DNA from 3 places in the Aquamicrobium sp. NLF2-7 genome. Region 1 is predicted to be linked to each of the others. Evidence: predicted binding sites of a transcription regulator. Region 1 holds the regulator's gene; each other region holds the start of a gene.
What was found. Region 1 encodes HrcA, which represses chaperone genes, less so after heat shock. Its sites were predicted from a motif close to GTTAGCACTCNCNNNNNGNGAGTGCTAAC; they were not measured.
Positions count from the first base shown of each region.

Region 2: groES (co-chaperone GroES) is a predicted target of HrcA. The motif match lies at 962-990, and genes of this name have one in related genera.
Region 3: MIC97_RS14295 (co-chaperone GroES) is a predicted target of HrcA. The motif match lies at 729-757, and genes of this name have one in related genera.

Region 1 is NZ_JAKSED010000001.1:3,147,518-3,149,717, reverse strand. Features, by position in the region: gene rph (ribonuclease PH) at 1-301, opposite strand, end outside; gene hrcA (heat-inducible transcriptional repressor HrcA) at 442-1,533, shown strand; gene MIC97_RS15435 (sorbosone dehydrogenase family protein) at 1,688-2,200, shown strand, end outside.
Region 2 is NZ_JAKSED010000001.1:599,035-601,234, forward strand. Features, by position in the region: gene MIC97_RS02975 (pilus assembly protein TadG-related protein) at 1-290, shown strand, start outside; gene MIC97_RS02980 (CAP domain-containing protein) at 340-882, shown strand; gene groES (co-chaperone GroES) at 1,049-1,345, shown strand; gene groL (chaperonin GroEL) at 1,414-2,200, shown strand, end outside.
Region 3 is NZ_JAKSED010000001.1:2,907,874-2,910,073, reverse strand. Features, by position in the region: gene MIC97_RS14305 (usg protein) at 1-203, opposite strand, end outside; gene MIC97_RS14300 (hypothetical protein) at 223-567, opposite strand; gene MIC97_RS14295 (co-chaperone GroES) at 908-1,222, shown strand; gene groL (chaperonin GroEL) at 1,279-2,200, shown strand, end outside.

The DNA.
Region 1 (2,200 bases):
CGGCGCGCAGCGAGCGGCCGATGAGACGCTGGATTTCCTGCGTGCGCCCGCCCTGCTTTCCGGCGGAAGCCTCGCGGCGCATGCGCTCGCCCGTCGAACGCGGCAGCATGCCATATTCGGCCGTGACCCAGCCCTTGCCGGAATTGCGCATCCAGCCCGGCACCCGCTCTTCGAGGCTTGCCGTGCACAGCACATGGGTATCGCCGAATTTCACGAGGCAGGAACCTTCGGCGTGCTTTGAAAAGCCGCGCTCGAAGGAGATGGCGCGCATTTCGTCTGGCTGGCGTTTGGAGGGGCGCATGTCGTGTCTTTCCAATCCTGTGATTTTGCCGATCCTGAGATTTTGCGGGCTTGTAGCCCTCCACGGCTGCTTGCGCAAAGGAAAACGGCTCGCTTGCACTGGCGCCCGCCGCGTCTATATCCTTTGTATAGAGGTACGACATGACAAAGCACAGTTCAGCCCCGACACCGCCACTTCCCCCATCACAGTGGCAGTCGCTGGATACGCGCTCGCGCGAGATCTTCCGGCGTCTCGTCGATTCCTACCTGAAGGACGGCGAGCCGGTGGGGTCGCGCAGCCTGTCGCGCATCCTGCCCTCGACATTGTCGCCGGCCACGATCCGCAACGTGATGAGTGATCTGGAGCATCTGGGCCTGATCTACGCGCCGCATGTCTCGGCCGGGCGCCTGCCGACGCAGGCGGGCCTGCGCTTCTTCGTCGATGCCTTCATGGAGATCGGGGACCTCGGCGACGAGGAACGGCGCAGCATCGAGGCGCAGATCAAGGCCTCGGGCAACGATACTTCACTGGAACACATGCTGACGGAGGCGAGCCAGTTGCTGTCCGGCATGTCGCGCGGCGCGGGCGTCGTGCTGGCGGCCAAGAGCGAGGCGGCCCTCAAGCACATCGAGTTCATCCAGCTTGAGCCGACAAAGGCGCTGACCGTGCTGGTCTCGCAGAACGGCGATGTGGAAAACCGCATCATCGACCTGCCGGCGGGCGTTACCGTCTCGCAACTGCACGAGGCCTCCAACTTCCTCAACGCCCACATCCGCGGACGCACGCTGGCCGAGGCGCGCACGGAAATCTCGCGCATCAAGGAAGAAACGCGCGCGGCCCTCGATTCGCTGTCGCAGGCGCTGGTGGAAAAGGGGCTGGCGGTGTGGGCGGGAACCGAAAGCGACCTTCCGGCGCGGCTGATCGTGCGCGGCCGGGCGAATCTTCTGGAAAACATCACCGCGCAGGCGGACATGGAACTGCTCAAAAACCTGTTCGATGACCTGGAGACGCAGGACGGACTACTGCAATTGCTCAACCTCGCCGAAGAGGGCCCCGGCGTGCGCATCTTCATCGGCTCGGAGAACAAGCTGTTCTCACTGTCGGGATCGTCGCTGGTGGTGGCGCCCTATCGCGACGCGGAGGCGCGCGTTGTCGGCGCGCTCGGCGTCATCGGCCCGACGCGGCTCAACTATGCCCGCATCGTGCCGATGGTCGACTATACCGCACAGCTCGTCTCGCGCATGCTGCGCTGAAAAAGGCGCGCCACATCACGCCCTCGTGTGATGCATCGCCGCGCCCGCTTTCCTAAAGTGCCGCCTGACGGGTCGACAGGGGAAGGAGGACGGCATGATCCACCTCATGAAACGGGTCGCGGCGGCTTCGGTCCTGCTGGCGGGCACTGCCGCGATGGGACAGGAAACCGGCGCGACGCTGACCGGCGAAGCAGCGTTCGGCGGCTGGCGGGACGACAGGCCGGGCATTCGGCGGCATTTCACGCCGCAGGACCTTCCCGCTCCCTTTGCGACAGAGTCCACCTCCAACAGCGCGCGGCGGGTCAGCCCGCCGGAAAATGTCAGCCCCCAACTGCCACAGGGCTTTTCCGCACACATGATCGCTTCCGGCCTCGGCGGGCCGCGTATCGTGCGCGTGGCCCCGAATGGCGACATATTCGTTGCCGAATCCGGCGCCGATCAGGTGTCGGTCTATCGCCTAGAAGACGGCAGCGCGCAGCCTGTGCAAAACTCCGTCTTTGCCGGCGGGCTGAACCAGCCCTACGGCATCGCCTTCCATCCCGCCGACGATCCGCAATGGGTTTATGTCGCCAACACCGACAGCGTCGTTCGCTTCCCTTACAAAAGCGGCGACCTCGAAGCCTCTTCCGAACCCGAGGTCATCATTGCCGAGCTTCCTTCCGGAGCC
Region 2 (2,200 bases), 2.5 Mb from region 1:
ACTCCAAGGCGATGAACGAAAAACTGCAGGAGCTTTGCGCGAACGCGAAGGCAGCCAACATCATGATCATGACGGTCGGTCTTGATCTTGAGGCGGAAGCAAAAAAAGACGCAAAGGTCAAAGAACAGATCACCGGGCTGAAGACCTGCTCTTCTGACTCGCGCAATCGGCGCGATGCAACGGATCCCAGCAAGCCGGCAAAGCTGTTCTGGAACGCGGCTGGCAACGATCTGTCCAATGCGTTCCGCGAGATCGCGGACGAGTTGTCCAATCTGCGCGTAACCAGGTAAGCTTCTGCCGGGCAGGATTCGAATTTCAAACGCCTGCCCGGCAAAAGCCATGATCATTGGTCTTACAGGCGTCATGACTTTTGTTCTGCCTGCCAATCGCCATGAAATTTCATTCAGTCCTGCCCGCCGAAACCTGATCTCTGGCGGCGCCGCGCTGGTTCTCACAGCGCTTGCCGGTTGCGGTTCCCTGCCCCGGCATGGTCCCGGAGGCGGTGCATCGACCGCTTCCCGCCAGACGATGGATGGCATTCGCACGGCCGAAGGCCTGGCGCTTGTCTCGCCCGATCACCAACTGGAGCAGGCAGCCCTGCAACAGGCGCAGTATATGGCCGCCTCGGGCAGGATGAACCATACGACCGGCTTCGGGAAAGATTTTCAGGCGCGGATCAAAAGCAACGGCATCAGGGGCGCTGCGGCCGAGAATATTGCCGAAGGGCGCATGGATGCCCCCCGCGCCATCGATATGTGGATGAATTCGCCGCCCCATCGCCGCAACATGCTGGACGGGCGTTTTCGCCGCTTCGGCCTTGCCTGGGCAACCCGGCCGGAGCGCCCGGAATGGCGCTACTGGGCCATGATTCTGGCAAGCTGACCGAGACCGCCCTTTCTGTTCGCAGAGAAACGACACTCGCTTCTTGACACCGTCCGGGGGGCTGACTATCTCATGGCTCGTTAGCACTCTCCGAAAGCGAGTGCTAACAGGTCCGGTCAAGCCGGACGGAGGAATTCTTTCTCATCATTGTGACCGAGGAAATCAAATGGCAAAGACGAAGTTCCGCCCGCTTCATGACCGTGTGGTCGTTCGCCGGGTCGAGTCCGAAGAGAAGACGGCTGGCGGCATCATCATCCCCGATACCGCCAAGGAAAAGCCGCAGGAAGGCGAAGTCGTAGCTGTGGGCTCGGGCGCCCGCGATGAAAGCGGCAAGCTCGTCGCCCTCGACGTCAAGGCCGGCGACCGCGTCCTGTTCGGCAAGTGGTCGGGCACCGAAGTCAAGCTCAATGGCGAAGACCTTCTGATCATGAAGGAATCCGACATCATGGGCATCATCGGCTGATCTGGCCGTTCCCATTCTTCAACAATCACTGCAATCCGAATTTCGGACCAAAGGTCCAGGAGTAAGCAATGGCTGCCAAAGACGTAAAATTCTCCCGTGACGCCCGCGAGCGCATGCTGCGCGGTGTCAACATCCTCGCCGACGCGGTGAAGGTCACCCTCGGTCCCAAGGGCCGCAACGTCGTCATCGACAAGTCGTTCGGCGCTCCGCGCATCACCAAGGACGGCGTTTCCGTCGCCAAGGAAATCGAGCTGGAAGACAAGTTCGAAAACATGGGCGCCCAGCTCGTTCGCGAAGTCGCTTCCAAGACCAACGACAAGGCCGGTGACGGCACCACCACCGCGACCGTTCTGGCGCAGGCTATCGTTCAGGAAGGCCACAAGGCCGTTGCCGCCGGCATGAACCCGATGGACCTGAAGCGCGGTATCGATCTGGCCGTGGGCGAAGTCGTTGCCGACCTCGTCAAGAAGGCCAAGAAGATCAAGACTTCCGAGGAAGTCGCGCAGGTCGGCACCATCTCCGCCAATGGCGAGAAGGAAATCGGCGAGATGATCGCCGAGGCCATGCAGAAGGTCGGCAACGAGGGTGTCATCACCGTCGAGGAAGCCAAGACTGCCGAGACCGAGCTGGAAGTCGTCGAAGGCATGCAGTTCGACCGCGGCTACCTGTCGCCTTACTTCATCACCAACCCCGACAAGATGGTTGCTGAGCTGGAAGACGCCTACATCCTTCTCCACGAGAAGAAGCTCTCCAACCTTCAGGCAATGCTGCCGGTGCTCGAGGCTGTCGTTCAGACCTCCAAGCCGCTGGTCATCATCGCCGAGGACGTCGAGGGCGAGGCTCTGGCCACGCTGG
Region 3 (2,200 bases), 240 kb from region 1:
GAGTGCAGCGCGCCCTCCAGCGTCTCGGTCCAGTAGTCGAGAAAGCCGCGCAGTTCGGGAAACTTCGGGGCAAGATCGTAATCCTGCCAGACATAGACCTGCAACAGGCTCGGGTGATCTGGAAGACGATAGTGGATTTCGGCTGTGGTCAGGCCGTAGCCTTCCATCTGCATCCGGAATTCACGACTGACGATCGCTGGCATATGTCTCTCCTTTGTCGTTTCATGCGTGAAGACGATGGTGATGGTCTGCGGATCCGCATACGGCATCGTCCGCCCCGATGTCGTCGCGATCAAGTCGCCGCAGCGCATCCATGATGACATCGAATGGGATGGGGCTTTCTGCGCCCGGCGGCTGGCGCAGTGCGGGCATCGATTCGACCGCGCATGCGTCGGATGCCCATGACGAGAGAATGGCGCGCTTTTCGCTGCGTTCGAGCGTGTCGTCGCGCAGCACATCCTCGGGATGCCTGTAGTGGCGCGCCGGCGACAGGAGCCGGTCGAGCGCAATGTCTTCGGCTCGTGGCGCGAGAGAGGGAATGATCGTCGAAAAATCGGCTCGGCGCATCGCTGTCCTCCTTCCGTTTTCAGCCGTTCCAAAAACTCCGTTTCGATCAGGACTCCGGACCGCACCTCCCGGCACGGCACAGAAGGAAGTTCGGCCAATCGAGCGAATTTTTCAAGTGCCCGGATGCTCGATGGTGTCAATTTCGGCTGCGATTACATCGCACTAGCAGTGAATGGCTGCGAGTGCCAAAAATTTTGCATTCCTCTCTTGAAATCGAAAATCGCCAAAACCAGATCGATACGCGCGTGACGCCGACAAGGGTTGCGCGGCCCCGCTCCGGTTCTCACCGGGCCGGAGCGGAGGGACCTCTCAAAATCTGTTTGTCCTTGAGGAGAACGATATGACGTTCCGTCCATTGCATGACCGTATCCTGGTTCGCCGCATCGAAGCCGACGAGAAAACCGCAGGCGGCATCATCATTCCCGATACCGCCAAGGAAAAGCCGAGCGAAGGCGAAGTGATCGCCGTCGGCCCCGGTGCCCGCGACGATGCGGGCAAGATCATTGAGCTCGACGTAAAGGTCGGCGACCGCATTCTGTTCGGCAAATGGTCCGGCACCGAGATCCGGCTCGACGGCGAAGACCTGCTCATCATGAAGGAAAGCGACGTGATGGGCGTGATCGAGCAGACCGCGACGCTGAAGAAGGCCGCCTGACGGATTCTTCGATCATCAACCAGTCAATGAAAACTGCCTATTGAAGGAGTGATCCAATGGCTGCCAAGGAAGTCAAGTTCAACACCGAAGCCCGCGAGAAGATGCTGCGCGGCGTCGACATTCTCGCCAATGCCGTCAAGGTGACGCTCGGGCCGAAGGGCCGCAACGTCGTCATCGACAAGTCGTTCGGCGCGCCGCGCATCACCAAGGACGGCGTTTCGGTCGCGAAGGAGATCGAGCTTGAGGACAAGTTCGAGAACATGGGCGCGCAGATGGTGCGCGAGGTGGCGAGTAAGACCAACGATCTCGCCGGCGACGGCACAACCACCGCGACCGTTCTGGCGCAGGCCATCGTCAAGGAAGGCGCGAAGGCCGTGGCCTCCGGTATGAACCCGATGGATTTGAAGCGCGGCATCGACAAGGCGGTGGATGCGGTTGTCGCCGAACTCAAGGCCAACGCCCGCAAGATTTCGAAGAACGACGAGATCGCGCAGGTCGGCACGATCTCGGCCAATGGCGATTCCGAGATAGGCCGCTTCCTCGCTGAGGCGATGCAGAAGGTCGGCAATGAGGGCGTCATCACGGTCGAAGAAGCCAAGACCGCCGAGACCGAGCTCGAGGTGGTCGAGGGCATGCAGTTCGACCGCGGCTATCTCTCGCCCTACTTCATCACCAATCAGGACAAGATGCGGGTCGAGTTCGAGGATCCCTATGTCCTTATCCATGAAAAGAAGCTTTCCAACCTTCAGGCCATGCTTCCCGTGCTCGAAGCTGTCGTCCAGTCCGGCAAGCCGCTCGTCATCATCGCCGAGGATGTCGAGGGCGAGGCGCTGGCCACGCTCGTCGTCAACCGTCTGCGCGGTGGCTTGAAGGTCGCGGCCGTCAAGGCGCCGGGCTTCGGCGACCGCCGCAAGGCCATGCTGGAGGACATCGCCATCCTCACCGGCGGCACGGCGATCAGTGAGGATCTCGGCATCA